3 regions of the Candidatus Pelagibacter sp. PS_41 genome follow, and region 2 is predicted to be linked to each of the others. Evidence: riboswitches for the same ligand, from Rfam matches in the RefSeq annotation. Region 2 holds a riboswitch; each other region holds the start of a gene.

Region 1 (3,280 bases), 210 kb from region 2:
GATTGGCAATTCATTTATCACTTGCACTTTTTATCTTATGTTTAATTTTTTGGTATATTTTAGATTTTTTTGATATTAAAAAATTAGATTATAAAATTCCACAATCCTTTTTGTTATTTATTTTTTTATTAATTATTATTCAAATTATATTGGGAGCTTTTCTGTCAGGTTTAGATGGAGGTTTAATTTATAATACTTGGCCAGATATGAATGGTACATTTTTTCCAAATGATGTTTTATTATTAGATTTTTTTACCTCTGAGTCATTTTATAATACTTCTATTATTCAATTTTTACATAGATCAACTGCCTATCTGCTTCTGATCCTTGTTATGATTATTAACTATTTATTTATTAAAGAAGGAGTTGCCATAAAAAATATAATTCTTTTTGATACAGCTTTACTTATTCAAATATTATTAGGAATTATTACATTAATATCTGGTGTAGAAATAAAGTATGCATCACTACACCAGTTAGGTTCTATTTTTGTATTAACAACCTATATTTTACTCATTTATAAAAACTCAAGAGGTTTTTTAAAACGATAAAGAATTGTTATGAAGCGTTAAGTGCTTGATCAAGATCATCTATTATATCGTCAATATGTTCTAATCCTATACACAGTCTTATATATCCAGGCGTAACTCCTGCAGCACTTAATTCTTGCTCTGTGAGTTGGCTATGAGTTGTTGTTGCTGGATGTATAGCTAAGCTTCTAGCATCTCCTATATTTGCCACATGATAAAACATCTTTAAAGCTTCTATAAATTTCTTACCAGACTCAATACCACCTTTTAGTTCTATTCCTATTAAAGCACCATTTCCCCCATTAAGATATTTTTTTGCTCTTTTACCAATATCTCCTTCATATTTGGTTGGGTAAATCACTCTAGCAACTTTTTTATGTTTAGATAAGTGACCCACTGTTTTTTCAGCATTAGAGCAATGTTGTTTCATCCTCAAGGCTACTGTTTCAAGTCCTTGAATTATTCCAAAAGCATTATCAGGCGCTAATGCAGCTCCAAGATCTCTCAAAAGAGTAACTCTTGCTCTAACAGCAAAGGATACATTGGCACCAGTTAATTCAGGAACTGCCTTACCCCAAACTACGCCACCATAGCTTGCATCAGGTTCATTAAACAGTGGTTGTCTTTTTGGATTAGCTGTCCAATCAAAATTTCCACCATCAATTAGTGCTCCACCTACAACTGTACCATGTCCACCTATATATTTTGTAAGTGAATAAACTACTACAGCTGCACCATGTTCTATTGGCTTACAGATGATAGGAGCGGCCGTGTTATCAACTATTAATGGTATATTATATTTTTTTCCAATATCAGAAACTTCTTTAATAGGAAATACTCTTAAATATGGATTGGGTAATGTTTCCCCATAAAAAGCTCTAGTTTTACCATCTATTGCTTTTTCAAAGTTTTTAGGATCTGCTGGATCTGCATATCTAACTTCAATACCAAGCTTGCTCAATGTATGAGTAAACAATGAAACAGTTCCACCATAAAGATCTGTAGAACTAACAATATTATCGCCAGCTTGAGCAACATTCAAAATAGCAAATGTTGAAGCTGTTTGACCCGAAGAAACAGTTAAACTTGCTAATCCACCATCTAAGGCAGCAAGTCTTTTTTCAAGAACATCATTTGTTGGATTCATAATTCTTGTGTAGATATTTCCAAACTCTTTTAGACCAAATAAATTGGCTGCATGCTCAGTGCTATCAAATAGATATGAAGTTGTTCTATAAATTGGGACAGCTACAGCTTTTGTAGTTGGGTCACTTCTATAATCACCACCGTGCAATGCTATAGTTTCTGGGTTTTGTCTTTTTGTACTCATCTTAATACTCCTTTTTTAGTACTTTTGCTTTATGCAAGGCGTACAATACAGTTCAAATGCGCCTACCGAAAATGTGCGTAAAAAATCCTTTTTAGCAATTATTAGCCTGCAATAGGAACAAATCGGCAAATAAAAGTTACCATTAAATGGCTATATTGCAAGAGAAATATAAAATTGACTTTATAATTATTAATAGTATTAATCCTCGCACCATGACTAAATTTTTAAAAAGTAGCGAATTAACAAGTAATTGGTTTGAAATTGATGCTAAAGGAGCAGTTGTTGGAAGATTAGCATCTATAATAGCAATGATTGTTAGGGGAAAAAACAAAACTACTTACACACCTCACATGGATGATGGAGACTTTGTAGTTGTTAAAAATATAGAACATGCAAAATTTACTGGAAAAAAATTTAAAGACAAAAAATACTATAGACATACGGGCCACCCAGGTGGAATTAAAGAAATAACTCCTGAAAAACTATTAGAAAAGAATAAACCAGGAGAGACTTTAAAATTAGCGGTTAAAAGAATGTTACCAGGAGGTGTTCTTGGTAGAAAGCAATTAACTAAAGTTAAAATTTATGCTGGTGAAGAGCATCCTCATGCAGCTCAAAATCCCAAACTTTTAGATTTAGGAAAATTAAATAGTAAAAATTTAATTAGAAATTAATATGGAACAAACAGCACAAACAATATCAAAAAAACCTAAGATCAAGTTAGATTTTAAAGATAGTAAATATGCTACTGGCAGAAGAAAAAAATCAATTGCTAAAATTTGGTTAAAAAAAGGGACTGGTAAAATTTATGTTAATGGTCGAACAATGGATGAATACTTCACTAGTGGTAGTCATAAAATGCAAATCACAAGACCTTTTGAAATCATTAATCAAGCAACAGCATATGATGTTAGATGTAGTGTTGCTGGAGGCGGTCACACAGGACAGGCAGGAGCAATGGTTCACGGTATTGCAAAAGCCTTAATATTATTTGACTCAGAACTAAGAAGTACACTAAAAACAGAGAAACTTAACACCAGAGACTCAAGATCTGTTGAAAGAAAAAAACCTGGTCGTAAAAAAGCTAGAAGAAGCTTCCAATTCTCGAAAAGATAATTCTTTTTTATTTCAAAATAGTTATAATAAACAATGCCTAAGCTTAATGTTTTAGTTGCTGGTTCTACTGGTTATATTGGTGTTCAATTAATAAAGTTATTAGTTAAGCACAAAAATATTAATATAAAATATTTATGTGGTAGCTCATCTGTTGGTAAGAAAATTGCTAGTTATGAAAAATCATTAAAATCAAAAAATTTACCAAAGATTACTAAATTTAATAAATCATTTTTAAAAGAAATAGACTTGGTATTTACTGCATTACCAAATGGTGAGGCACAATCTATATCTAATAGTTTATTAA
Region 2 (3,280 bases):
TCTTTAAGGATTTTAATAATGTCTTCTTTATTATCTTTACAAATTTTTCTATCTACTAATTTATGTTTAGCCTCCTCTATTTTTTTGACTAAGATCGCACCTGACTTATCGTTCTCAAAAGTTCTGGTGTCCGTAACAGTTAAAAGTGCTATATTTACAATCATAAATTTAAAATAATTATTATGATTATATTATCATTTTTATTTCTTCTAACAGCAACTTTATACTCTAGTGTTGGATTTGGAGGTGGTTCTACGTATTTAGCTCTTCTGTTAATTTGGGATGTTCCCTACTTAATCTTTCCTGTAATTGCCCTCTTTTGTAATATTATTGTCGTATCAGGAAATTGTATTAATTATATTAAAGCTGGAAATATCAATCTTAAGATCCTTGCCCCATTTTTAATATCATCTGTCCCACTTGCATTCATAGGTGGCTCTTTATCAATAAATAAAGAAATTTTTGAAATTTTACTTTTTGTAGTCTTAACACTAGCAGGAGCTCTACTTCTTGTGAAATTTAAATCTTTTGATCAAAAGATTGAAGTTTATAAAAAAATACCAAAAATGTTATCCTTATTAATAGGCGCATCTATTGGATTTGTGTCTGGTGTAGTTGGGATTGGTGGTGGAATTTTCTTAAGCCCCATATTGTTATTGATTAGAGCAGATAAAGTAAAAAATATTGCAACTGCCGCATCATTATTCATACTGATTAATTCTCTGTCAGGTCTTGCTGGTCAATTTACAAAGTCATCGACAATAAATGGAATTTATGATTATTGGCCTTTATTTCTGTTTGTTTTAATAGGCGGTCAAATAGGAAACTATTTAAATCTTAAAATTTTTCCTGCAAAAATGTTGGCTTTAGTGACATCAGCACTTGTCATATTTGTCGCTATTCGAATAGGATTGAAGTTGTTTGCATAACGGAAGTATTAAATTATTATAGATAAAATATGAAAACATTTAGAGCTTTTGGACCAACTATTGGAAAAACAAAGTTATCTAAAAAAATTATTAACATATTAAATAATCACGTTGATAAGACCCAATCATCTATAAAAGATGATTATAGTTCTAAGCTAGCAAGTCAAATTAAGAATGAAATCAAAATACCTAAAACAATAGTTAATAAAAGTTTGTCTAAAGAGATAATAAAAAATATCAAAGTTTATCTTGATAAGTCAGGAGTTAAAAAAATTAAAGAAATTAAGATAATCAACCTATGGGTAGTAAGACAATTAAAAAATGAGTATAACCCAATTCATTATCATGAAGGACAACTATCAGGGGTTGGGTATCTTAAAATCCCAAAAGATATGAATCAAAATAAACTTCTTAAGAATAAAAAGATTAAAACTAATGGAACTATTGATTTTATCAATGGTCAAAAAAATTTTTTAAGTAAAAGCATCTACAATTTAAACCCTAAATTAGGTGATTTATTGATTTTTCCAAATTATTTAATGCACACAGCTTACCCATTTAATGTTGATGGTGAGAGAAGATCCTTCTCATTTAATGCTAAAATATTATTTAAGAAGTGATTTACTAATCAGTCTATTTGATATATAAACACATTAACCGATTTGATCCATATTGCAGGTATTAACTGCTAAAAAGGAAATCATTATATAATTGGTAAAGGTAGTTGGACTATATTGTGCACCTGGCATAAAGCAAAAGCACTAAAAAAGTAAGGAGTAAGAATGGATATTAATTTTTTTAAAACAACACGAATTTTAGATGGTGGTATGGGGCAAGAATTATTAGCTCGTGGTATGAAACCTAATGGAACATTGTGGAGTGCTAACGCATTGCTTAAAGAAGAATATCATCAGCTATTATTAGATACTCATTTGGATTTTATTAAAGCTGGAGCTGAAGTTATTGTTACCACAACTTTTACAACTAGAAGAGTTAGGTTACGTGACAATAAAGTTGAGGATAAATTTGAATACCTAAATAAAAAAGCTGGGGAGATAGCTCAAAAAGCTAAAAAACAATTTCCACATATTTTGATAGCTGGGGGTCTTCCACCTCAATATTTAACTTACGAAGAAGACACGAGAGCAGATGAAGAAATTAAACAAAATTTTTATGATCAAGCAAAATTACTTGATCCATATGTTGACTTTTTTTATTTAGATGTTTTATCAAGTGTTAAAGAATTCAGACTAGCAATTGAAGCAATCCAGGATTTCAAAAAACCTTATCTGATAGGTGCGCACATATCTGAGGGTATTAATCTTCCAAGTGGTGAAAAAATATCTAATATTGTAAATAATATTGACCACAAGAATTTACTTGGATTAATCTTATCTTGTATTTCACCTGAAAATTTTTCTATAAATTTGGAAGAGGTTAAAAATTTAGGTATTCCTTTTGGATTTAAGCTTAATGCATTTGAAACGACCAAGCCCAAAAATGGATATACTAATTCCTATAATAAAAGTAAAACAGGGAATCCTAATGAGTTTTTAGGTCAAAGAAAAGATTTAACACCTGAATTGATGGCAAATTTTGTTAAAAAGTTTAAAAATGCTGGTGCAACTATTTTAGGTGGATGTTGTGAAACAAGGCCTTCTCATATTAAGGAAATGGTTCAATTTAAGTAGTTTTTTTTTGATCTGATTTTTTTACAAAATAAATTCCAACAACAACTGCTAATAAAGATAATAAAACTTTAGGTGTTATTATTTCTTTTAGGAAAATATAACTTAATATAGTGCCAAATATTGGAATTAAGTAAGAAACTTGTGACTGAAATATAAGACCATTATCTTTTAGAATTTTAAATCTTAGTAACCAAGCAACACCTGTTGAAATCATTCCTAGATAAACTACTGATATTGTAGATTCAATGCTTGGAACCGAGTTCCATGGTTTTTCAATAAAATAAACAAATGGTATTAAGATTAGGACAGCCCAAATTAATATAGAGCATGTTACATTTTCATTCTTTTTCTTACTAATTTTAAGAGTTAAAACTCCCCCAATAACATAACAGGTTGACCCAAGTAATATTAATAACGCAGAAATAAAATTACTATCATTTATCAATAGATTATCTGAAAATAAATAAATAATTCCTGAAAAGCCAATTAGTATTCCAAAAGTTTTAACTAAATTAAACTTTTCATTTTTTGTATAAAAGTGACCCAATATTGTTGAGCTTAATGGTGTTGTAGACATTAATATTGCAGCCAAGTTACTTTGCACTGATTTAACACCGTAAGCTATTAGAAAAAAAGGTAAAACTAAATTTACAAAACCTA
Region 3 (3,280 bases), 330 kb from region 2:
TTTAGATAAAGCGTATTTTGCAATGCCATTAACAAACTTAAGAGGATTGATTGCAAAACCAGGTTTATAAGAAAAAGCTCCAAATTGCTCTGTGCCCCCATGGCCAATTTTATCAAATTCTTCTTTTGAATAAATTTCAGTTTCAATACCAAACTCTTCTCTATAAGCTGAAGCTTGTTCTTTAATATCTTTAAACTTATTTGGATGATGGGCGACTACGTAATTACTATCCCCCGTTACATCACAATCAATATTATATTCTTGTATAATATCTTTTGTATAATTTGAGCCTTCAACAGAGTTTTTAAAGAACTTTTTAGTTTCATCATTGCCGTAAATAGATTGCATCTTTTTAAAAGACATCTTACTTGGTGGCAGACAACAAAAACCTGCATTACGAGATGAAGCCCCCCAACCTATTTTTCCAGCTTCAACTAAAATGACATCTAAATTATGATTTTCTATTAAATTAATTGCACAGGATAAACCAGTGTACCCTCCACCTATTACAACAATTTCTGAGCTGATATCTTTATTAAGTTTTTCTAGATTTAAATTTTCATTTGATTGATCTTCCCAGTAACTATTAACTGGGGTGTTAAATTGATAAATATCGGAATGATAAATATTTTTCATTAACAAGACCCTAGCACGCAATTAATACTTAATTCTAGTCAAACTTCTAATTTTTTAGGATTTGAAATGAACTTAAAAGACTCAAGCCCTATTTTTCATAGAGCTTGAGTTAGATTAGTTAAGCAGCACTTGCTCTTTGCTCTATGTGCTCTTTATTATTAGAACTTGAAGAAACCTTTTGAAACAATTTAATAGGAACTCCTTTTGATAAAATATCTAATACCGGGCAATGTGTATTTACCGTATCAATCAATTTATCTATTTCTGCTTTTGGTGATGAAGATTTAATGTCAACAGTTCCAGAGATGGATTGAAAGCCAGGTCTAGTGTTTTTATTTAAAGCTAAAAAACCCTGAAGATCTAATTCACCTTTTAATTTAACACTAACACTCTCAATATTAATACCCGCTGCTGTAGCAAATGCTTTATAAGTTATCTCCTGACACGTTGCTAACGCTGCTAATATTAACTCTACTGGGCTGGGTCCCTCATCTTTACCACCAAAACTTTTGGGTTCATCAACAACTAATTTATGCTCTCTAAGAGTGACTACAGATTGAAGTCCTTCTTTAAGAATTGAGTTGCTTTCATATTGGACCACAGCATTTTTTGGGTTGGCTGTAAAATCCTTCTGTAGATTACTGATTGTTTCTTTTAGATTGTTACTCATTTTTTTCTCCTGTTTTAGTGCTTCGACATATGTCAGGCGCACAATTTAGTTAAATGCCCTTCTTAATTTATTTACGCTTTGTCTCCATATTCAGTCATATGTTTTGGAATTCTTTTATTTTTTCCATACATAAAATGATTTTCCATGTTCTCTCGATATTTACTTGCTGGAACAGTTAAACCAATTGACTCAGCAACTTCCCTAATCAACATTGGGTTTGCTCCACAGCATACTCCAAGGTAATTAATACCTAGCTCATAAGCATCTTTTGCAAATTTTCCTATTTCATATCTATTACAAAAGTGTGGGTCCAATGCTGTTGGAAACGTTCTTCCATGAGGTGATGGACATGCACAATTACTTCGATCTGGTAGATTAAAAAATGTTGGGTAATCTTCACTGGTTCTATAAGGAATAGGTAATGCTCCAACATGACATTTAACTGCTTTTCTAATTTCTTTTAAAAAAGGAAACATAGTAGCAGGTCCTCTAAAACAATTTAAACCTACAACATCGGCCCCTAATTGCTCTAGCTCTTTACAGGTATCAACAACTGATTTTCCATCTCTCATTTTATTTTCACCCATTGGAGATATGGTTAATACAGTTGGTAAACCTGTTTTTTTCATTATCTCTAAAGCTTTAAAAGCTTCTTCAGCATAATAAAAAGTTTCACCAATTAACATATCAGCACCTTCTTCAACGGCCCAACCAATCATCTCTGCAAACATTCCTTCAACTTCTTTTTGAGATTGTGGATCATTATGTTTCCAGATATTTGAATTTGAAATATTACCTGCCATCAAATTTGGTTTTGATCCTTTAGGAGTATCTAGTGCTACTTTTTTAGCAATTTTTAATGCTGAACGATTTAGTGGTTCAAGAAGTTCTTCCTTACCAATAACACGCATTTTTTCTCTGTGTCCATTATAAGTAAAGGCCTCAACTACATCAGATCCTGCGTGTTGAAATTCTCTATGTAAGTTCTCTAAAACTTCAGGATGATCTAATGACACCATTGGAACAAATTCCCCTGATGACATGTAGCCACGTCTTTCTATCTCAAATAAAAAACCTTCTGCGCATATAACCGGTCCTTTATCTAATCTTTCTTTTAATTTATTTGTGCTCATTTTTTTTCCTCTTGTTTTGGAGAAAAAAGGTCACAAAATAATAAGAGGTTATATTCATAGGCCTCTTTTCTCCTTTTTAGTGCTTAAGCAAATGCAGGGCGCACAATATGGTTCAACTGCCCGGCTTAATTTTATGAAAGATAAAAAAAAACCACCTGTCTAAAGCGGTGGTTGAAGCGTCGCTTTAGCAGGATTTATAACGCGCTCTGCAATTTAACTTAACTCAGCGCAATTACATATAATCAACTTTCTCTCAAAATGTCAAATGAAATAGATGATGGTTAGAATTAGAAGGATAATGACAATCCAAATAGTAAGATTAGTTAAAAACTGCTTTAATTTAGAATTAGATTGTAGAAAAGCTGGGAGTACTAATAAGAGTATCCCTAGCATATAAACAAAGGGTATTATCTGATCTGCCATTTATATCGATGATAACTTCATCTTTTTGGAATACTTTTTCTGAGGTGAATTTTTTATAACTGCTTGAGCACAACGCATGACCCCTCTTTTTTTATCAAAGGTCATTTTGGGTTCACCATACAATTTCCATCCATTGGATATGGCCTCCGTGACACGATGGCAAAATTCTGAAGTGTCGTCACTTGTAATAAATCTATAACCTTTCATAATCAGACCTTAACAAGTCCTAAATCGGGTGTCTATATCTAGGACGATTGTTACTTAATGAAATAGTAAGATTAGTTAAGAATTTTTGTAACAGAGAATCTTTTAAATACTTTTATCAGTAAATTCATATAACTCATTAAGCGTTATACTTGTGTTAATTATAAGCCTCTATTAAATGAAATTTAAGTTATTATTCAGCTAGACAAAATCA

Evidence for each region. A riboswitch is a leader RNA that binds a small molecule or an ion and turns the genes downstream of it on or off. The one in region 2 is predicted to bind S-adenosylmethionine.
Region 1: another riboswitch for S-adenosylmethionine. It lies ahead of AC5SL8_RS03035 (O-acetylhomoserine aminocarboxypropyltransferase/cysteine synthase family protein); the one in region 2 lies ahead of AC5SL8_RS01835 (homocysteine S-methyltransferase family protein).
Region 3: another riboswitch for S-adenosylmethionine. It lies ahead of AC5SL8_RS03780 (OsmC family protein); the one in region 2 lies ahead of AC5SL8_RS01835 (homocysteine S-methyltransferase family protein).

Annotation. Positions count from the first base shown of each region.
Region 1 is NZ_CM182062.1:557,740-561,019, reverse strand. It holds gene AC5SL8_RS03040 (COX15/CtaA family protein) at 1-551, shown strand, start outside; gene AC5SL8_RS03035 (O-acetylhomoserine aminocarboxypropyltransferase/cysteine synthase family protein) at 559-1,860, opposite strand; SAM riboswitch class V at 1,865-1,933, opposite strand; gene rplM (50S ribosomal protein L13) at 2,073-2,534, shown strand; gene rpsI (30S ribosomal protein S9) at 2,536-2,976, shown strand; gene argC (N-acetyl-gamma-glutamyl-phosphate reductase) at 3,010-3,280, shown strand, end outside.
Region 2 is NZ_CM182062.1:347,563-350,842, reverse strand. It holds gene moaB (molybdenum cofactor biosynthesis protein B) at 1-164, opposite strand, end outside; gene AC5SL8_RS01845 (sulfite exporter TauE/SafE family protein) at 183-929, shown strand; gene AC5SL8_RS01840 (2OG-Fe(II) oxygenase family protein) at 959-1,549, shown strand; SAM riboswitch class V at 1,639-1,702, shown strand; gene AC5SL8_RS01835 (homocysteine S-methyltransferase family protein) at 1,712-2,620, shown strand; gene AC5SL8_RS01830 (DMT family transporter) at 2,613-3,280, opposite strand, start outside.
Region 3 is NZ_CM182062.1:680,270-683,549, forward strand. It holds gene AC5SL8_RS03775 (NAD(P)/FAD-dependent oxidoreductase) at 1-636, opposite strand, end outside; gene AC5SL8_RS03780 (OsmC family protein) at 755-1,306, opposite strand; SAM riboswitch class V at 1,310-1,374, opposite strand; gene AC5SL8_RS03785 (homocysteine S-methyltransferase family protein) at 1,378-2,439, opposite strand; SAM riboswitch class V at 2,506-2,570, opposite strand; gene AC5SL8_RS03790 (DUF1737 domain-containing protein) at 2,863-3,069, opposite strand.